DNA from 2 places in the Simplicispira sp. 125 genome. Region 2 is predicted to be linked to the other one. Evidence: predicted binding sites of a transcription regulator. Region 2 holds the regulator's gene; the other holds the start of a gene.
What was found. Region 2 encodes FNR, which switches genes on or off when oxygen is low (the NO sensors DNR and NnrR bind a similar motif). Its sites were predicted from a motif close to TTGATNNNNATCAA; they were not measured.
Positions count from the first base shown of each region.

Region 1: cobA (uroporphyrinogen-III C-methyltransferase) is a predicted target of FNR. The motif match lies at 1,515-1,528, and genes of this name have one in related genera.

Region 1 is NZ_QEKM01000001.1:2,596,927-2,607,850, forward strand. Features, by position in the region: gene C8D04_RS12135 (LysR family transcriptional regulator) at 1-596, shown strand, start outside; gene cobA (uroporphyrinogen-III C-methyltransferase) at 593-1,447, opposite strand; gene C8D04_RS12145 (cytochrome c) at 1,563-1,967, shown strand; gene C8D04_RS12150 (cytochrome D1 domain-containing protein) at 1,964-3,142, shown strand; gene C8D04_RS12155 (Lrp/AsnC family transcriptional regulator) at 3,144-4,175, shown strand; gene C8D04_RS12160 (Lrp/AsnC family transcriptional regulator) at 4,159-4,629, shown strand; gene C8D04_RS12165 (AsnC family transcriptional regulator) at 4,619-5,182, shown strand; gene nirJ (heme d1 biosynthesis radical SAM protein NirJ) at 5,186-6,445, shown strand; gene C8D04_RS12175 (nitrite reductase) at 6,507-8,060, shown strand; partial or broken gene mgtA (magnesium-translocating P-type ATPase) at 8,397-10,924, shown strand, end outside.
Region 2 is NZ_QEKM01000001.1:334,335-345,258, reverse strand. Features, by position in the region: gene hemN (oxygen-independent coproporphyrinogen III oxidase) at 1-929, opposite strand, end outside; gene fnr (fumarate/nitrate reduction transcriptional regulator Fnr) at 1,150-1,872, shown strand; gene C8D04_RS19170 (SWIB/MDM2 domain-containing protein) at 2,036-2,353, shown strand; gene C8D04_RS01635 (TonB-dependent siderophore receptor) at 2,690-4,810, shown strand; gene C8D04_RS01630 (Fe2+-dependent dioxygenase) at 4,837-5,526, shown strand; gene C8D04_RS01625 (alpha-hydroxy acid oxidase) at 5,577-6,698, shown strand; gene C8D04_RS01620 ((2Fe-2S)-binding protein) at 6,790-7,017, shown strand; gene C8D04_RS01615 (energy transducer TonB) at 7,159-7,845, shown strand; gene C8D04_RS01610 (MotA/TolQ/ExbB proton channel family protein) at 7,861-8,580, shown strand; gene C8D04_RS01605 (biopolymer transporter ExbD) at 8,583-8,993, shown strand; gene C8D04_RS01600 (hemin uptake protein HemP) at 9,071-9,277, shown strand; gene C8D04_RS01595 (heme-binding protein) at 9,521-9,928, opposite strand; gene C8D04_RS01585 (Bax inhibitor-1/YccA family protein) at 10,142-10,840, shown strand.

The DNA.
Region 1 (10,924 bases), 2.3 Mb from region 2:
ATGTGATTGCAGCCTACCGCGCCGAGCACCCTGGCGTGCAGGTGCGCCTGACCGACTGCGCCGTCGAGAACGTGCTGATGCGTGTGGCCGCTGGCGAAGTGGATTTCGGCATTGGCCCCGAACGTGCCACCAGCGCAGACATCACCGCCCAGCCACTGTTCGAGATGCCCTTCATGGTGGTTTTCCCCCAGGGCCACGCACTGGAAGCCCTGCCGCGTATCTGCTGGAGCGATGTAGTGCAGCACCCCTTCATTGCGCTGCAGGGCCAGTTCACCGAACGCCTGGCGCTCGATCTGCATGTGGCACTGCAAAAATTGACGCTGCAGCCGAGCAACGAGGTGGCCTTCATGACCACGGCACTGAGCATGGTCAGCGCGCGGCTGGGCATCACCGCCTGCCTGCCCTACGCCACGTCACTGGTGCGGCTGTACCAGTTGCAGATGCGCCCCTTGCACGAGCCCGAACTGCGGCGCACTTTCCAGGTCTATGTGCGCAGCAATACCTCGCCCTCGCCTGCCGTGGAAAAGTTCATGGAATTTCTGTTCGCTTACGTTGCCTCTCACGGCTGGAACGCACCGCAAAAGCAAGCCGATTAGGGAGCTGCCACCACCGTCGCCTGGCTGCCAATGCGTGCCTGCAGCGAGACGGTTTCACCAATCATGATCAGCGCCGGCGGGCACACCTGGTGTGCCACGCCCAAGGCCGGCAGGCTTTGCAGCGTGCCGATGATGCTGCGCTGGTCGGGCAGGGTGGCGCGTTCGATCAACGCTGCGGGCGTACCGGGCGGCAAACCATGCTCGATGAGCTTGGCGCAGATGAGCGGCAAGGTACCCACACCCATGTAGATCACGACGGTCTGCCGGGGCCGTGCCAGCGCGGCCCAGTCCAGGGCGACACTGCGCTCCTCGCCTTCGCCCTGCAAATGGCCGGTGGCAAACACCAGCATGCCTGCATGGTCGCGGTGGGTGAGCGGAATACCCGTAGCAGCCGCAGCACCTTGTGCGGCACTGATGCCGGGCACGGTTTCACAGGCGATGCCTACGGCGGCCAGGGCCTGGGCTTCTTCGCCGCCACGGCCAAAAATATAGGGGTCGCCCCCCTTGAGGCGCACCAGCGACCGGCCCGCCTGTGCCAGTCGCACCATGAGGTCGATGATGCCTTCTTGCGGAAGGCTGTGGTTACTGCTTTGCTTGCCTACATAGATCAGCTCTGCGCTGGCGGGTACGTGCTGCAGCACATCCTTGGACACCAGGTGGTCGTACAGCACCAGGCTGGCACTGGCCAGTACCCGTGCGGCCTTGAGCGTCAACAGCTCTGCATCGCCCGGCCCGGCGCCGACCAGCGTCACGCGGCCCCAGGCGGAGCGGGGCACGGGGGCCAATGCGACGGACGGTGCGTCCGCACCGCGCGGGACGGTACTGTGGACTGGGGGGTGGGGAAAATCCATCAAAACTCCGGAACAAAAAGGCAGACTGTAGGTGGGGCCATTGTCAAAAGCCCTTGCCCAAGTGTCCTTGATGCACATCAAGGACGCATCCGGCCAATGCGGTGAACATCCCTCCATGGTGCCACTATTGTCCCTCCACCCCTTCCGCCTGCACGGCCCCGCTCCCCGCAAACGCAGCGCACTGTGGAAGCCGCTGCTGGGTCTGGCGCTGCTGGCTGCCAGTAGTGCCCAGGCGCAGGCACCCGCCCCTGATGCCGCCCGCCAGGGCGCACTGGTGCGCATGGTGCGCCAGGACTGCGGTTCGTGCCATGGCCTGTACCTGACCGGCGGCCTGGGCCCGGCCCTGACCCGTGCTGCGCTGGCAGACAAGCCACTCGAATTTCTGGCTGCCACCATTTACGGTGGACGCCCCGGTACGCCCATGGCCCCCTGGAAGGCCATGCTGAGCGAGGCGGATGCCCTGTGGATCGCCGGGCAATTGCTCGCCGGTTTCCCTGAACCCTCGAAAGCCCCCCAATGAAACGCCGCGACTGCCTTGCCCTGATGGGCGCATCTTCTTTGCTCGCCGGCTGCGCCGGTCTGCCTGCCGCCACCGGTACGGGCGACCTGGGCGTGGTCGTTGCCCGCGCCACGGGAACGCTGGCCATCGTCAACACCAGTGAACGCAAGGTGCTGGCCGAGGTACAAGGGCTGGGCGACCTCTCGCACGCCTCGGTGGTGTTCTCTCGCGACGGCCGTTACGCCTATGTGTTTGGGCGCGACGGCGCACTCACCAAGGTGGATCTGCTCACCCGCCGCACCGTTGGCCGTGTGATGCAGGCGGGCAATTCGATTGGCGGCGCCATCAGCGCCGACGGCAGCATGGTCGTAGCGCAAAACTACACCCCGGGCGGTATCAAGGCGTTTGATGCCGCAACGCTGACTCTGTTGGCAGACATTCCGGCCGAATATGCACCGGGCAAGCTCTCGCGCGTGGTCGGCCTGGTGGACCTGCCAGGGCGCCGCTTTGCCTACAGCCTGTTCGATGCCGACGAGATCTGGATCAGTGACCTGTCTACCCCCGCGCAGCCGCGCACCACGCGGCTGCGCAACATCGGCCACCAGCCGTACGACGCGCTCGTCACCCCCAATGGCCGCCACTACATCGCCGGGCTGTTTGGCGAAGACGGCCTCGCCATGGTGGACCTGTGGGAGGAAAAGCCCCAGGTGCGCCGCATCCTGGGCGGCTACGGCCGGGGCCAGGAGCCGCTGCCGGTCTACAAGATGCCGCACCTGCGCGGCTGGGCCGTGGCCGGGCGCCGCGCCTACCTGCCCGCCATCGGCCGCCACGAGGTGCTGGTGGTGGACACCGACACCTGGCAGGAGGTGGGCCGCATCCCGGTGGCGGGCCAGCCCGTGTTCGTAATGGCGCGGCCCGACGGCCGCCAGGTGTGGGTGAACTTCTCGGTGCCCGACTACCACCGTGTGCAGGTCATCGACACCACCACGCAAAAAATCGTGCGCACCTTGGAACCCGGCAAGGCCGTGCTGCACATGGAGTTCACGCCGCGCGGCGAATCGGTGTGGATCAGCTCGCGCGACGACCACCGCGTCAGCGTGATCGACACGCAGACCTTCGCCACCCAGGCGACCATGACCATCGATTCGCCCAGCGGCATCTTCTTCACGTCGCGCGCCGCGCGGCTGGGCTTTTGACATGCAAGCCCACGCGGCACAGCGCCTCGCGCTGCTCAACCCCTGGCAGCGCGGCTTTCCGCTGGTGCGCGAGCCTTTTGCGCACATCGGCGCCACGCTGAATCTCTCCGCTGTGGAGGTACTGGACAGCTACGCCCGGCTGCAGAAAGAAGGCGCCCTGAGCCGCATCGGCGGCGTGTTCGCGGGCAATGCTGGCGGCGCCGCCCTGCTGGCCGCCATGGCCGTGCCGCCCGAGCGGCTGGACGCTGTGGCAGCCCTCGTTTCCAGCCACCCAGGCGTCAACCACAACTACCAGCGCGAGCACCGCAACAACCTGTGGTTCGTGATGACGGGGCACGACGATGCCGCTGTGCACAGCGCCATGGCATCGCTCGAAGAAGCCACGGAATTGAGCGCCTTGCAACTGCGCATGCAACGCGCTTACCGCATTGACCTGGGTTTCGATCTGCGCGAACGCACCGCCCCGGCGCCCATGGCGGCCGCCCCCGAAGCCACGCCAGTGGCCGAGGCCGACCGCCCGCTGGCGGCCTTGTTGGAAGCCGGGGTACCGCTGGTGCCGCGCCCCTTCGACGATTGGGCGCAGGCGCTGGGCCGAACGCCCGCCTCGGTGCTGGCGACGCTGCAGCAATGGCTGGACCAGGGCACGCTGCGGCGCATCGGCGCCATCGTGCGCCACCACGAACTGGGCTTTGACGCCAACGCCATGACGGTGTTCGATATTCCCGACGCCGCAGTGGACCGGTGCGGCGAGGCCCTGGCGCGCGAAACCGGCGTGACGCTGGCCTACCGACGCGAGCGCGCCGAGGGCTGGCCCTACAACCTGTACTGCATGGTGCATGGCCGCGACCGTGCGGCGGTGCTGGAGGTGATCGCACGCGCGATGGGCAACGCAGGCCTGGCGCACTATCCGCACGAGGTGCTGTTCTCCTGCCGCCGCTTCAAGCAGACCGGCCCCCGGCGCTTCCGCGCCCTGCCCACCGCCACGGCACCGGACGCCGCCCTACCGGAGGTGCTTGATGCTGTCGCCGGATGATGCCCGCCTGCTCGAGCGCCTGCACGGCGACCTGCCGCTGACCGAGCGGCCCTTCGCCGATGTGGCGTTTGAGTTCGGCTGGACCGAGGACTACGTGATCGGTCGGCTCTCGGCCCTGCTGGACAGCGGCATGCTCACGCGCTTCGGTCCGCTGTTCCAGATCGAGCGCGCGGGCGGCCTGTTCGTGCTGGCCGCCATGGCCGTCCCCGAGGAGCGCTACGAGGCCGTCACGGCCCAGGTCAACGCCCACCCCGAGATCGCGCACAACTACCGGCGCGACCATGCGCTCAACATGTGGTTCGTGCTCGGCACCGAAACCCCGGCGCAGTGTGCCGCCGCCATTGAACGCATCGAGGCCGAAACGGGCCTCCCCGTGCTGGACTTCCCGAAGGAGCGCGAGTTCTTCGTCGAACTCAAGCTCCCCCTCACGAGCGGAGTGCAGCATGGCGCTTGACGATTTCGACCGCCAGCTGATCGCCGCCACCCAGGGCGGCCTGCCGCTGGTGCCGCGCCCCTACGACGCCGTGGGGCAACAGCTCGGCGTCTCGGGCCAGCAGGTGCGCGAGCGCCTGGCGCAGATGATCGAGAGCGGACTCATCCGCCGCATCGGCGCCGTACCCAACCACTACCGCCTGGGCTTCACGGCCAACGGCATGAGCGTCTGGGACGTGGACGACGCGCTGGTGGACCAGCTCGGCGAACGCATCGGCCAGCTGCCCGGCGTGAGCCACTGCTACCGCCGCCCGCGCCACCTGCCCAAGGCATCGCCGGGCCGCTCCCAAGATGCCGAGTCCCCCTCGGGAGGAGACGGTGTGCAAAGCACACCGACAGGGGGCATTTACTGGCCATACAACCTTTTCGCCATGCTGCATGGCCGCACGCGCGCCGAAGTCGAACAGCAGGCCGAGCAGGTGCGTGCACTCCTGGGCGCGGCCTGCACGGGCCACGACATTCTTTACTCCACCGCGATCCTGAAAAAAACCGGATTGCGACTCAAGGAAAGCTGAACCATGTTCCGCATCAGCCAATACATGCGCGAGCTCGCGCAAGCCGAAAAAACCGGCCAGTACCCGCAGGCCGTGCACGCACGCCGGGGCAGCGGCGGTGCCCCCGGCCCGGTCGTTATTTGGAACCTGATCCGCCGCTGCAACCTGACCTGCAAGCACTGCTACGCGCTCTCAGCCGACCACGACTACGAGGGCGAGTTGTCCACGCAGGAGGTGTTTGGCGTGATGGACGACCTCAAGGGCTACCGTGTGCCGGTGCTCATCCTCTCGGGCGGCGAGCCTTTGATGCGGCCCGACATCTTCGAGATCGCCGAGCGCGCCAAGGCGATGAAGTTCTACACGGGCCTGTCGACCAACGGCACGCTGATCGACGAAGCCATGGCCAACCGCATCGCCGCCATGGGCTTCGACTACGTGGGCATCAGCCTCGATGGACTGCGCGAGACACACGACCATTTCCGCCGCCTCGATGGCGCGTTCGACCGCAGCCTGGCTGCTGTGCGCTACCTGCACCAGCGCGGCGTGAAGGTGGGCCTGCGCTTCACCATGACGGCCATGAACGCGCACGACTTCCCGGCGCTGCTCGACCTGATGCGCCAGGAGGCCGTGGACAAGTTCTATTTTTCGCACCTCAACTACGCCGGGCGCGGCAACATCCACCGCGGCAAGGACGCGCAGTTCCAGGCCACGCGCGACGCGCTCGACCTGCTGTTCGAGCGCGCCTGGCAGTCCGCTCTGGAGGGCCGCGAGGAAGACTACGTGACCGGCAACAACGACGCCGACGGCCCCTATCTGATTCAGTGGGTGCGCGAGCGCATGCCGCAGTGGGAGGCGCCGCTGCGCGAACGCCTCATCGCCTGGGGCGGCAACTCCAGCGGCGTGAACGTGGCCAACATCGACAACCTGGGCAGCGTGCACCCCGACACCATGTGGTGGCACCACGACCTGGGCAATGTGCGCCAGCGGCCCTTCTCGGCCATCTGGCCCGACACCTCCGAGCCGCTGATGGCCGGCCTCAAGGCGCACCCGCGCCCCGTGGGCGGGCGCTGCGCGCAGTGCCACTACTTTGACGTATGCGGCGGGAACACCCGCGTGCGCGCCCAGCAGCTTACGGGCGACGCCTGGGCCGAGGACCCCGGCTGCTACCTGCGCGACGACGAGATCGGGCTGGAGGCCGGCAGCGATGCACAGCGCGTGACCCTCACGCCCTTTGGCCACCGCCGCCGCACCATCGACATCCGTGTGGAGGCTGAAAATGCGTAAGGCCCTGCACCACTGGATAGCGACCGCCGCCCGCATGGCCCTGGGCGCCGGGCTGCTGTGGATGGGCGCGGACATGGCCCAAGCCCAGGCGCCTGCCACCACCGCGCCCGTGGACGCCGCTGCGCTCTACGCCATGCACTGCGCCAGCTGCCATGGCACGCAGCGCACCGGTGGCATGGGCCCGGCGCTGTTGCCTGAGAGCCTGGAGCGGCTGCGCAAGCCCGAGGCCCTGCGCGTGATCCAGCAAGGCCGCCCGGCCACGCAAATGCCGGGCTTTGCCGACACCCTGTCCGCCGCCGAAGTGACGGCCCTGGCCGCCTGGGTGTACCAACCCGTGACCCCGGCCCCGGCCTGGAGCGACAACGACATTCGCGCCTCGCGCACCGAGACCGCAGGCGCGCGCGATCTTCCGGCCCGGCCGGCCTGGAAGGCCGACCCGATGAACATCTTTCTGGTGGTGGAGGGCGGCGACCACCATGTCTCGGTGCTCGACGGCGACCGCTTCGAGGTCATCCACCGCTTTGCCAGCCGCTACGCGCTGCACGGCGGCCCCAAATTCACGCCCGACGGGCGCTTTGTGTTTTTTGGCTCGCGCGACGGCTGGATCACCAAGTACGACCTGTGGAACCTTACCGTGGTGGCCGAGGTGCGCGCCGGGCTGAACATGCGCAACGTGGCCGTCAGCGGCGACGGGCGCTGGGTCATGGCGGCCAACTATCTGCCGCGCACCGCCGTACTGTTCGACGCGGACCTGCAGCTCGTCAAGCGCTTCGACGCCACCACGCTCGATGGCAAGAGCGCCTCGCGCGTCTCGGCGGTGTACGACGCAGCGCCGCGCCACAGTTTTGTGCTGGCGCTCAAGGACATCCCCGAGGTCTGGGAAATCTCCTACGACCCCAAGGCCGGCCCGATTTACGACGGTCTGGTGCACGACTACAAGATGGGCGAGGCCATCGCCAAAACAGGCTACCAGAACGTGCGCCGCACACCGCTGGACGAGCCGCTGGACGACTTCTTCTTCGACCAGAGCTACAAAAACGTGCTCGGCTCCACGCGCCCCAAGCCGGGTGCGGCCGGGGGCGCGCCCACGGCGCAGGTTGTCAACCTGGACGTGCGCCGCAAGATCGCCGAGCTGCCGATTGCAGGCATGCCGCACCTGGGCTCGGGCATCACGTTTGCGTGGAACGGCACCACCGTGCTGGCCAGCCCCAACCTGAAGGACGGCGCCATCGACGTGATCGACATGAAGACCTGGAAAACCGTCAAGACCATTCCCACGCCCGGCCCCGGTTTCTTTATCCGCAGCCACGAGAACACGCCCTATGCCTGGGCAGATTCGATGATGGATCCCAAGTCCAAAGACACGCTGACGCTGATCGACAAGAAAACTTTGGCGCCCGTTGCGAGCCTGCGCGAACCTGGCCGCACGCTGGCGCACACCGAATTCACCAAGGATGGCCGCTATGCCCTGGTGAGTGTGTGGGAGGGCGACGGCGCGATCATCGTGTTCGACGCGCAAACGCTCAAAGAGGTCAAGCGCCTGCCCATGAACAAGCCTGTGGGCAAATACAACGTGTGGAACAAGATCACCCGCTCGGAAGGCACGTCGCACTGAGCATTTTGCCGGGGCTTCGTCCGGCCGCTCAGAATTTCAATAAAACAGGCTCTAAGGCCCGTCCATCAAGCGTTAGCAGCTATCTATTCAGGAATTCAAACGACCCACGCAGGCAGTGACCGGTCGTTCAGTGAAGACCCGCACACCAGCTTCTGACCGATAACGTTTCGTGCGCGGGCGGTCGGCAGCTTGCGGGGCCGCGCATGGCTTTCAACATTCCAGCGTTTGCTTGCACCACGGTGATACTCTGCTTGAAGCGCTCATGCTTTTTGCCGCCACGCCTGCAAGCCGAGAACCCGCCCGGCCGCGACGATTGCTGCTCCGCAACGGATAAAGATGGCCCCGCAATTCTTCAAAGCCCAGTTCGCACTTTTCCTGCGCAGTCGTCGCGCGCTACGGCATTTCCGGCGGCGCCTGATGCTCGAGTCGCTGGAGACGCACGGCCAAGCCGTGCCGGCGCCACCCGGGTTGTCGTCCTCGCTACGCCAGGCCAGCGAGGACGACGCTGCCACGCTGTTGGCCCGCATGGGCAGCCGCGACACCGGTCTCACACAGGACGAAGCCGAAACCATCCGCGCGCGCGGGGCCCAACGAGGTCGAACATGAAAAGCCCCTGCCCGCCTGGCTGCATCTGTGGCACTGCTACCAGAACCCGTTCAACCTGCTACTGACAGCGCTGGCCCTGATCTCCTGGCTCACCGATGACATGAAGGCCACGGTGGTGATCGGCAGCATGGTGATGCTGTCCACGCTGATGCGCTTTGTGCAAGAGGGTCGCTCGCACCGCGCGGCCGAGCGGCTCAAGGCCCTGGTCAGCAACACCGCCACCGTGCTGCGCCGCAGCGACGACGACCGCGCAGGCAGCACCAGCGCACAGCACGAGATACCCATCACCCAGCTGGTACCGGGCGACCTGATTGTGCTGTCGGCCGGCGACATGATTCCGGCCGACTGCCGTGTACTGGCATCCAAGGACCTGTTCGCCAGCCAGGCCGCCATGACGGGCGAGTCGCTGCCTGTCGAGAAACATGCCACTGCAGCCGCTGCGGCCACCCCCGAGGACGGCGTGCTGGACGCCGCCAACCTGGTGTTCATGGGTACCAATATCGTCTCGGGGGCGGCAACAGCGTTGGTGCTGGCCACCGGCAACAACACCTACTTTGGCACCATCGCCACGCGCGTCTCCGCCACCGACCGCGCGCCCACGGCTTTCCAGGCGGGGGTCAACAGCGTCAGCTGGATACTGATCCGTTTCGCGTTGGTCATGGTGCCCATCGTTTTTCTCATCAACGGTTACACCAAGGGCGACTGGGCCGAGGCCTTTTTGTTTGCGCTCTCGGTGGCCGTGGGCCTGACACCCGAGATGCTGCCGATGATCGTCACCTCGACCCTGGCCAAGGGCGCCGTGCTGCTGTCACGCAAGAAGGTGGTGGTCAAGCGACTCGACGCGATCCAGAATTTTGGCGCCATGGATGTGCTATGCACCGACAAGACCGGCACGCTGACGCAGGACAAGATCGTGCTCGAACGCCACACCAATGTGTTTGGTTCCCCGTCCGACGAAGTGCTCAAGTTCGCCTTCCTCAACAGCCACTACCAGACCGGGCTGAAGAACCTTCTGGACCGCGCCGTGCTCGACCATGTGGAGCTGCAGACCGAGTTGCGCCTGGCGCAGGACTACCGCAAGGTCGATGAGATTCCATTCGACTTCGAGCGGCGGCGCATGTCGGTCGTGGTGTCTGAGCGCGAGCACCACCACGAGCTGATCTGCAAGGGTGCCGTCGAGGAGATGCTGGCCATCTGCACCCATATCCAGGACGCCGACGGCCAGGTGCAGCCACTGGACGCAGCCATGCTGGCGCGCGTGCAGGAGGTGACCGGTGCGCTCAACCATGAGGGCCTGCGCGTGGTGGCCGTGGCGATGAAAGAGGTGCCGCCGCACAAGAGCGTGTACAGCATTGCCGACGAGTCCGACCTGGTCCTGGCCGGCTACATCGCTTTCCTCGATCCACCCAAGGAATCGGCCGCCCCCGCCCTGCGGGCGCTGGCCGCACACGGTGTGGCCGTGAAGGTGCTGACCGGCGACAACGATCGGGTGGCCGCCAAGGTCTGCCGCGATGTGGGTTTGAACGTCGATAGCGTGGTGCTGGGCGCGCAGATCGAAGACCTGGACGAACCTGGCCTGCACCTGCTGGTGGAGCAGCACCACCTGTTTGCCAAGCTCACGCCGCTGCACAAGGAGCGCATCGTGCGCGCGCTGCGCGCCAACGGCCACATCGTCGGCTTCATGGGCGACGGCATCAACGACGCGCCCGCGCTGCGCGCCGCCGACATCGGCATCAGCGTGGACAGCGCGGTCGACATCGCCAAGGAAGCGGCCGACATCATCCTGCTGGAGAAAAGCCTGATGGTGCTGAACGAGGGCGTGGTGGAAGGGCGCAAGACCTTCAGCAACATGCTCAAGTACATCCGCATGACGGCCAGCTCGAACTTCGGCAACGTGTTCTCGGTGCTGGTGGCCAGTGCGTTCCTGCCCTTTTTGCCCATGCTGCCGCTGCAGTTGCTGGTGCAGAACCTGCTGTACGACATCTCGCAGATTGCCATTCCCTTCGACAACGTCGATGATGAGCTGGTGCGCCAGCCGCTGCGCTGGAACCCGCAGGACCTGGGGCGCTTCATGGTGTTCTTCGGGCCGATCAGCTCGGTGTTCGACATCCTCACCTTCGCGCTGATGTGGTGGGTGTTCCAGGCCCAGACGCAGGCGCAGCAAACGCTGTTCCAGTCGGGCTGGTTCGTCGTCGGGTTGCTCACACAGACGCTGATCGTGCACATGATCCGCACACCCAAACTGCCCTTCATCCAGA
Region 2 (10,924 bases):
TGCAGACGCCCCTGGCGCTTGGCGATGGCCAGCGCATCGTCCGGCAGTGCGAAATGGTCCATGCCCACATAAACATAGCCCGCTGCGCTGAATGCCTCCAGCGAACGCGACAGCATCGACACCTTGGCCGATGCCATGGGCAGGTCTGCCCACACAATGCGCCGTTGCGGCTTGAAGCGCTCGGGCAAATGGGCGTAGGCATACAGCGCAATGCGGTCGGGGCGCAACTCGGCTACCTGCGCCAGCGTGCGGTCGAATGAATCAGGGGTTTGCTTGGGCAAGCCGTAAATCAGGTCGACGTTGATGGAATCAAAGCCAATGGAGCGCGCCGACTCGACCAGGGAAAAAACCTGCTCCTTGGGCTGGATGCGGTGCACGGCTTTCTGCACTTCAGGGTCGAAATCCTGCACACCGAAGCTCAGGCGGTTGAATCCCAGTTCGTGCAGCAGGGCCAGCCGATCTGCATCCACGGTACGGGGGTCGACCTCGATCGAATACTCACCGCCGGGCACCAAAGTGAAATGGTTGCGCAGCATGCCCATGAGGTCACGCAGCCCCTCATCGGAGAGAAAGGTGGGCGTGCCGCCACCCAAGTGGATCTGGCTGACCACCTGGCCCACGCCGCAGTGCGCCGTGTGTAACTCAATCTCGCGGTTCAAATAGCGCAGATACACATCAGCACGATCATGGTGCTTGGTAATGATCTTGTTGCAGGCGCAGTAATAGCACAGCGACTCGCAAAACGGGATGTGAACGTACACCGACAAGGGCAAGGCCTTGCCCACGGCGCTTTGCCTGCGCTGCTGCAGGGCCAGCACGTATTCGTCCTCACCGAAGGCATCAACAAAGCGGTCAGCGGTGGGGTACGAGGTGTAACGGGGTCCCGATACATCAAACCGGGTGAGCAATTCAGGGGTTACAACAGTCATTTAGGTTCCTAGCTGGCTTTTCTAATGTGCCCCAGATTAGCGGCTCGAATCTTGATTTTGGTCAAGCACCTGTTGGAGCTACTGGCTCTGTTCTGGCAAAAATGCAGAATGGGTGATAATTTGACTTATGTCAGCCCCAACCCGCATCTCCATCGTCCCCGCATCCCATGCCGACGAGTCGTCGGGCGCTCTGTCTGAAACCGGACAGGTACCCGTTCACATGACACCCCAGGCGTTCAAGGTTGCGTGTTCGAACTGCAATTTGCGTGAATTGTGCATGCCGGTGGGTCTGAACGACGAACAACTCAAGCGCATTGACGATGTCGTGGCGGTACGGCGAAAGATCAAGCGTGGCACCACGCTGTTCCGCAATGGCGAACAGTTCACCTCGCTGTTTGCCATCCGCACAGGCTTCTTCAAGACCTGCGTAGCGACCGAGGACGGGCGCGACCAGGTCACAGGCTTTCAAATGGCCGGCGAGATCATCGGCCTGGACGGCATCGTCAACGACCACCATACCTGCGATGCAGTGGCCCTCGAAGACGCCGAAGTCTGCGTCATGCCCTTCGACCGCATTGAAGAACTGTCGCGCGAAGTCAACGCCCTGCAGCACCACGTGCACAAAATCATGAGCCGCGAGATCGTGCGTGAGCACGGCGTCATGTTGCTGCTGGGCAGCATGCGCGCTGAAGAGCGATTGGCCGCCTTTTTGCTCAACCTGGTGCAGCGCCTGCATGCACGCGGGTTCTCGCAGTCAGAGTTGGTGCTGCGCATGACGCGCGAAGAAATCGGCAGCTACCTGGGCCTGAAACTTGAGACCGTGAGCCGCACTTTCTCAAAATTTGTGGAAGAAGGCATTGTCGAGGTCAAGCAGCGCCATGTGCGTATTTTGAGCCCCGATGCCCTCAAACGCATCGTCAATAGCCAGCAAGCCTGTCACTAGCGCGCCCACAAAAGCGCCGCCATCGCAATGCTGCAACATGGCGAAGCAAAAAAACCCTGAACCCGCTTGGAAAGCCGATTTTTTACCAGTAGCATTCCGTATGCCAGTGGAAAAGCAGGTTTTCGCTGGTGCATTGACCCATCCCAACAAGGAAATTCCCAACATGGCAACTGCAAAAAAAGCCCCGGCCACACCAGCCGCTGCTGCCAAGACCGCTGCTCCCGCCAAGAAGCGCACCCCTAACGCCGCGTTCATGAAAGCCCTGACGCCCAGCCCCGCCCTGGCGGCTGTCGTGGGTGCAGCACCGCTGCCACGCACCGAGGTCATCAGCAAGCTGTGGGTCTACATCAAGGCCAACAACCTGCAGGACGCCGCCAACAAACGCATGATCAATGCCGATGCCAAGCTCAAGGAAATCTTTGGCAAACCCCAGGTGTCCATGTTCGAAATGGCCGGCCTGATTGGCAAGCACGTGAAATAACGAGCGACTGCGCTCCCCAAAGCCGGCTTTGCCGGCTTTTTTTCGTCTGTTTGATCTGATCCTGTGGCGAAAATACATCAACACGAATGATAATGACTATCGTTTGATTTAACATCCTTGTGCGCGATACCCGCACAGCCACGCCTTTGCCAGCCACTGCCTAGCGCTCCACCTTGGCGACACCTTCTGCGGTGTCCATTGCATTTCCAACCAACGGAGGCCACTTTGGCAAAGAAACCCACGCAGCAGCGTTCCGCAACGCTTTTGCACAACGCATATTCCCCTGCTGCTGAAAAGGCCCTGATTCCGCTGGGCGCACTGATGCTCGCAGCGTCCATGAGCAGTTGGGCCCAAACCACCGATAACGCGGCCACCCTGTCCACGGTGACCGTGAAAGACACGGCGGAGATCCAGAGCAAGGACACCGTGCGGGTGAAGAAAACTACCGTGGGCAAGGGAAATCAGGACATCCGCGACATCCCGCAATCGGTCACCGTATTCACCGAAAAGTTGATGAACGACCGCAACCAGGATGACTTCCGCGAAGTGCTGCGCACCACGGCGGGCGTGACCTTCCAGTCCGGCGAAACGGGTGAAGAAGACGTGCGCCTGCGCGGGTTCTCGCTCGGCCAGGCGGGGGACATCTACACCGATGGCATGAAGGATGCTCCACTGTACGAACGCGACACCTTCAACCTCGACCGCGTCGAAGTGCTCAAGGGCTCGGCCTCCATGTTGTTTGGCAAGGGCTCGACCGGCGGCGTGGTCAACCAGGTCAACAAGGCGCCTTTGCTGATCGACCAGCACGAAGTCTCGTACACCCTGGGCACCGGCAAGGAAAACCGCCTCACCGGTGACTTCAACTTCAAGACCGGCGAGAACGCCGCACTGCGCCTCAACGCCCTGGTACACGACTCCGACAACGACGGTGCCAAGCAGGACAAGCGCGGCATAGCGCCGACGTTTGCCTGGGGGATCGGCACGCGCGATGAGTTTTCTATCGGCCTGTACGCCTTGGATGTCAAAGGCCGCCCCAGCTACAACAGCCCGTGGATCAACGACAACGGCAAGATCGTGCCCACACTTCCGGCAAAAAACTACTACGGCCTGGCCAGCGACCACCTCAACACCTCGTCGCAGTACGTCACGCTGGGCCACATTCACCGCTTTGGCGACGGTGGCGAGCTGCAGACGCGCCTGCGCCACGGCAAGTATGAGCGCGACCTGCTGGCCAGCGTAATCCGCTTTGGCACGCCCATCACCGCTCTCGACCAGATCAACGCCAGCACGCCGCTGACGCGCACCTCCAAAGGCCGCATCGGCGACAGCACGATGACGCAGCTGCAAAGCGACTACACCCACTCGTTCAATTGGGGTGGCAAGAAGCACGACATCCTGGCCGGCGTGGATTACTACCACGACGACGCCAACCGCAACTCGAGCTATGCCAACGCAGCGGGCAATTCGTCGGCCACCAACGGCCTGGGCACGACCGTGGGCACGCCCAACAACGGAGCCTGGGCACCCGATATGCGCGCTCCGGTGGCCTATAACACCTTCAAGGCACAGAATATTGGCCTGTACCTGCAAGACACGATGTCGCTGAACTCGACCATCAAGCTGGTCGGCGGCCTGCGCTACGACCAGTTCAAGGCCTCGTACCGCAACGCGAACGGCTCTTTGAGCGATGAAACCTCGGACGGCTTGTGGAGCCCCCGTGTGGGCGTGCTGTTCCAACCCGATGAACTGGCGTCTTACTACGTGTCGTACGGCTCCTCGTTCAACACCTCGGCCGACACCTACCAATTCGGCAGTGTGAACGCCAATACCGGTTCACTGGCCGACACACCGCCCGAAAAAAGCCGCAACTTTGAGATCGGCGGCAAGTGGGAACTGTTCGAGCGCCGCGCCCTGCTGGGCGTGGCCGCTTTCTACAGCGAAAAATTCAACGAGCGCAACACCGACCCCGACAACCCTGGTTACCTGCTCTCGGGCAAGCGCCACGCCACCGGCATGGAGTTCAACCTGGCGGGTCGCATTTCGCCGAAGTGGGAGATCTTCTGGAACCACACCTGGATTCCCAGCGCAAAAATCGACAAAAGCACTACGGTGCTCGCCGCCAACGGCGGTGGCGCACAGGTGCAGGGCGATCGCCCGGGCCTGACGCCCAAGCACAGCGGCAGCCTCTGGAGCACCTACGCGGTGACGCCCAAAGTGCGCGTAGGCGGCGGCCTGACCTACCGTGGCGCACAAAACCCCGAAGGCTCGCGCGCCATGGAGGCCAGCAGCTTTGTCACGGCCGATGCGATGGTCGAATACAGCTTTGATGACAAAACCTCCCTCAAGCTGAACGTCCAGAACCTGACCAACAAGCTCTATGCCGATGCGCTGTACCGCGGCTTCTACGCCCCTGGCGCCCCGCGCTCGGTGCAACTGGTGCTCAAGACGCGCTTCTAAGTCCCTGCCTGCCTGCTGCATCCACCATGTTCCTGCATCTCAAAAACATTCTCACCCCCCAAGAGGTCGCCACTGCCCGCAGCCTGCTCGGCGACGATGCTCCTTGGGTGGATGGACGCAGCAGCGCAGGGGCGCAGGCCCTGGCGCACAAGCGCAACGAGCAACTCGCGCAGGACAGCACCCAGACGCAGCAACTGCGCGCCCTGGTGCTGTCTGCATTGCAGCGCGATGCCGTGTTCTTTTCTGCCGCGCTGCCCAAAAAAATATTCAACCCGCTGTTCAACCGCTACCGCGGCGAAAGCAACTTCTACGGCGCCCATGTGGACGGTGCCGTACTGCGCTCCAAGGTACCCGACCAATGGGTACGCAGCGACATTTCCTGCACCCTGTTCCTCACCGACCCGCAGGACTACGACGGCGGCGAGCTGCTCATCCAGCACCCGCAGGGCGAGCGCGTCGTGCGGCTGCCTGCAGGCGACATGGTGCTCTACCCCAGCTCCACGGTGCACCAGGTCACGCCCGTCACGCGGGGTGCCCGCGTAGCCAGCTTTTTCTGGATCGAAAGCATGGTGCGCTCGACCGAGCAACGCCAGTTGCTGTTCGACATGGACATGGATTTGCTCAAGCTGCGCAGCGCCATCGGCGAGAGCGCGCCCGCCGTCGTCGGGCTGACGGGCACCTACCACAACCTGCTGCGCATGTGGGCTGATGCCTGACTTAAAAACAATAGCTGCTTGCGCTTGATGGTATTGCCCTAGAGGCCATTTTGACTAAAACTTTTTCACTGCAGCGCCAGCCTATTCCAGAAGACACCGTGGCCCTGGCCGACTACGCGCAGCATGCACGCCAGCGCCTGGACGATCCCGCCTGGGCCTATTTCAGCGGCGGCGCTGCGGACGAAATCACACTGCGCGCCAACCGCAGCGCCTGGGACGGGCTCACCCTGCAGCCGCGCATACTGCGCTCTCTTGCCGGCGGCCACACCCGCACCACCCTGCTGGGGCGCACGCTGGCCCACCCCATTTTGTTGGCCCCGGTGGCCTACCAGCGGCTGGCCCACCCCGACGGAGAACGGGCCAGCGCCTATGCGGCCGCTGCGCTGGGTGCAGGCATGGTGCTCAGCACCCAGGCCAGCACGCCGCTGGAAGAAGTGGCCCAGGTCTTTCTGGACGACCCGGCGCGTGGCCCGCTGTGGTTTCAGCTCTACCTGCAGCACGACCGGGGCTTCACCCGCGCGCTGGTGCAGCGCGCAGAGGCCGCAGGCTACGAAGCCCTGGTGCTCACAGTAGACGCCCCCACCAGCGGTGCACGCGACCGCGAACGCCGCGCAGGCTTTCACCTGCCACCCGGCATTGCAGCGGTGAACCTGGCCGGGCTGGCTCCGCCGCCCCCTCAGCCGCAAACCACGGACGGTACCCACCTGCTGTGCCAGGGCCTCGTCGAGCACGCCCCCACCTGGGACGATGTGCAGTGGCTGCAATCACAGACGCGCCTGCCGGTGCTGCTCAAGGGCGTGCTGCACCCCCAGGATGCGCTGCAGGCGGCCGCCCTGGGCGTGGCTGGTCTGATCGTTTCCAACCACGGCGGCCGTACGCTTGACACGGCACCTGCCTCGGCCCATGCACTGGCGCGGATTGCCGATGCCCTGCAAGGCGCTCTACCGCTGCTGGTCGATGGCGGCATCCACCGCGGCACCGATGTGCTCAAGGCCCTGGCACTGGGCGCAACGGCCGTGCTGCTGGGCCGCCCCGCCATCTACGGGTTGGCCACCGCCGGCGCCACCGGTGTCGCCCATGTGTTGCGCCTGCTCTGCGACGAACTGGAAATGGCCATGGCCCTGACCGGCTGCGCCACGCCCGCGCATGCCAGCCGCGCCCTGCTCGAATAACCTGTGTTTATCCATCCCAAAGATCCACACATATTGCTAATGCGATGGATTCGCATTTATAATTTCATCACTTTATCCACCACTGACTGCCATGATCGTCTGTGTCTGCCGCCGGGTCTCTGACCGTGAAATCGCTCGCCACGTTCGTGCGGGCATGGGCTTTGACGAAATCCAGTTTGAACTGGGCGTGGCCACCCAGTGCGGCCAGTGCGAAGGCTGCGCACGCGATGTGGTGGCCCAGTGCCAAAGCAGCCACCCGGTTGCTGCATTGCACAATACAGCCGCATGCACACCGTCAACCTGCGCCTGTGCAGGTTGAGCCGCCATGGAGCTTTTCACTACACTGCTGATCTGCCTGCTGCTGGTAGTGGGTTCCCTGGGCTGGATTTTGCGCCGTTAAAAAACGCCTCATTTCTGCCGTGGTGCAGGCCTGTACTGCGCTGACTGCTATTCATTTTTTATGTCAACCTACGATCGATTCGAGCAACCCGGAGGGCTGAGTCGCACCGCTGTCATCGCCATCGGCGTGGTATTGCTGCATGTGGCTGGCCTGTGGGCCCTGCAAACCGGCCTGCTGCGCCGCGCCGTGGAAGTGGTCGTTCCCGTCGAGTTGTTGAGCGAGTTCATCACCCCGCCCGCGCCCAAGGTGGCACCGCCCCCGCCCCCCGCGCCCCCGCCGGTGCAGCCCGCGCCCAAAATTCAAAAGCCCCGCCCAGCCCCCATGCCCATGGCGGTGCCCGACCCCACGCCTGCGCCCAACGCCCCCCTGGGCGTGACGACACCACAGCCACCCGCGCCGCCCATCGAGGCGCCTGTGGAAGTGGCGGCACCACCGGCGCCCCCTGCCCCACCGGCCCCCGCGCGCATCGAACTGCCATCGAGCAACGCCGCCTACCTGCAGAACCCGGCGCCCAGCTACCCGGCCATCAGCAAACGCATGGGCGAACAGGGCAAGGTCATGCTGCGCGTACTCATTGGTACCGATGGTCTGCCGCAAAAGGTGGAGGTCCAGAAATCCAGCGGTTTCGACCGCCTCGACCGCCAGGCCCAGGACACCGTCAGGCGCTGGCGCTTCGTGCCCGGCAAGCGCAACGGCGTGGCCGAAGCCATGTGGTACCAGGTGCCCATCAATTTTGTTCTCGAATAATTTTCAGGAGTTCTCATGGAATCGCAATTCGGCCTTGCCAACGTCTGGACCCAGGGCGACTTCGTCACCCGGGCTGTCGCCGTGCTGCTGCTGGGCATGTCACTGGCCTCGTGGATCGTCATCCTGGTAAAGGCGCTGGACATCGTCAAATACAAGAAGCACGCCAGCGCGGTGCAAACCTTCTGGCACAGCGAAGACTTTGCCGCCGGGCTGACCCGGCTGGGCAGCGACCCCTCCAACCCCTTCCGCCAGCTCGCCATGGAAGGGCGCGAAGCCACGGCGCACCACCGCAACACCAAGGGCCAGTTGCATGAGAGCCTGGACATCAGCGACTGGATTACGGGCAGCCTGCGCAACTGCATCGACGGTTTTACCGCCCGCCTGCAATCGGGCCTGGCGATCCTCGCCTCGGTCGGCTCCACGGCGCCTTTCGTCGGCTTGTTCGGCACGGTCTGGGGCATCTACCACGCGCTGCTGGCCATTGGCACCTCGGGCCAATCCACCATCGACAAGGTGGCAGGCCCCATTGGCGAGGCCCTGATCATGACGGCGCTGGGCCTGGCGGTGGCCATTCCAGCCGTGCTGGGCTACAACGCCCTGGTGCGCGGCAACAAGCACATACTCATGCGCCTCAACAGCTTTGCCCATGACCTGCACGCCTACTTTGTGACCGGCGCCCGGGTGAATGCCCAGGGCGACAGCGGCAACGTGCGCCCGCTCAAGAAAGGCGCCTGACCATGGCCTTTGGTACCCAGGACGAAGCCGACGAGGTGATGAACGAGATCAACATGACGCCGCTGGTGGACGTCATGCTGGTGCTGCTCATCATCTTCATCATCACCGTACCGGTGATGAAGCATTCGGTGAATGTCGATCTTCCACGCGCAACCAACACGGCCGAAGAACTCAAGCCCGAGACGGTGCGCTTGAGCGTAGCGGCCGATGGCACCTACTACTGGAACGGCCAGACCATTGACGATGCCGAACTGGCCACCCGCCTGCAAGCCGAAGGCGCCCGCGAGCCGCAGCCCGACCTGCACATCCGCGGCGACCGCGAAGTGCGTTACGAACGCGTGGCCCAGGCTCTGGCCGCCGCCCAGCGCGCGGGCGTGCGCAAGATTGGTTTCGTGACCGATCCCCAAGAATAAAAAACTTCAAAATGTGCTGGACAGTTTGTTGAGAATGGTTATCATTACCTGCATCGCACAGCACAGCTTTTTGTTCCATGCACGCCACCACCCTGCACCTTCCCGTCCTGTTCAGCCAGACCCCGCCCGCAGCCTCCCCTGCCGCAGTGCCCCGTGAAGACCATCTGCCAGCGGTAGAAAGCCATGCCCTGCTGCAAGGCCAGAAGGCAGTCACCATCCACCACAACGGCGCTCTCTACCGCTTGCAGGCCACGCGCCTGGGCAAGCTGATTCTGACCAAATGAATTTCAGCGCGCCTGCCACAGCAACCCGCGTGCAGGGCGCAACGATCATCGTGGGGCGACTCCCGGACTGACAGTCCAGTCCGTGAGAGTCGTTTTTGCCAGCCAACGGTACTCCCGCGTAGCCAGGCTTTTTTTCCACCGATCCAGCAAAAAACCGGCCATTGGCCGGTTTTTTAATGAAAAGTGGCTGTAACGCCCTTCCATTAAGCGCTAGCAGCTCTTTATTCCATAGCAAAATATCGATTACAACCCGAGCGCAGCAATCCCGGCCTTGGCAATCTGAGCGTCTTCAGTCGATTTGACGCCGCTCACGCCCACGGCGCCCAGGCACTGCCCGTCCTTGAGGATCGGCACGCCACCTTCCAGCAAACCATCGATCGTTGGAGCGCTCAGGAAAGACGTGCGCCCGCCATTGACGATGTCTTCATACACCTTGCTCTCGCGGCGCCCCAGGGCTGCCGTGCGGGCCTTGGAAGGCGCGATGTGGGCAGAAATGGCCGCCGCGCCGTCCAGCCGCTGCAGTGAGAGCAGGTGGCCGCCGGCATCGACGATGGCAATGGTTACGGCCCACTGGTTTTTCAGGGCTTCGGCTTCGGCAGCGGCGGCAATTTTCTTGACGTCGGCCAGTTCAAGTTCAAAGGTGGTCTTCATGCGGTATGCGGCCTTGTGGGCCGTTGTTCAGTGGCCCGTGGGCCTGGGTGATGGAACCGAAAGGATAGCGCGGGGTCACACATCCGTCATTGGCTTGCAGGGCAAAAGAATCCTGACCCAAAACGAGGTAGTGCCCGCCATTGCAAATGGCTGTATGCATCACCATCTACAATCATGCGGCCTGCGCTGTGCAGGTCACTCAGGAGAGAAACGATGAACGATCGGGTCACCACCCTCCCCTCTGCGGACTATGGCTACGGCATTTCGCAGGAGCAGCGCCACAAGGTGATGCGCAATACCTACTGGCTGCTGGCGCTGAGCCTGCTGCCCACCGTCTTGGGGGCATGGCTGGGCGTGGCCACGGGCATCACCCAGTCGCTGCGCGGCGGCGTGGGCCTGATTGTCTTCATGGGCGGCGCCTTCGGCTTCATGTTCGCCATCGAGAAAACCAAGAACTCTGCCGCCGGTGTCCCCGTGCTGCTGGGCTTTACCTTCTTCATGGGCTTGATGCTGTCGCGCCTGATCGGCATGGTGCTGGGCTTCTCGAATGGCACCGAGCTCATCATGACGGCGTTTGCCGGCACGGCCGGTGTTTTCTTTGTCATGGCCAGCCTGGCCAGCGTCATCAAGCGTGACCTCTCGGGCATGGGCAAATGGCTGTTCGTGGGCGCCCTGGTGCTCATGGTGGGCGCGATGGTCAACGTGTTTGTCGGCTCGTCGGCCGGCATGATGGCCATCTCGGTGGCGGCCATTGGTATTTTCAGCGCCTACATGCTGTACGACCTCAAACGCATCCTGGACGGTGGCGAGACCAACTACATCAGCGCCACGCTGGCCCTGTACCTGGACCTGTTCAACGTGTTCCAGAGCCTGCTCGCTCTGCTGGGCATCATGGGCGGCGAGCGCGACTGATACCGCACCCAACCATCCTCGCAAAGGCTCCCTCGGGAGCCTTTTTGCTGGGCATATACCCGCAGCATGCCTCAACCCTGGCGC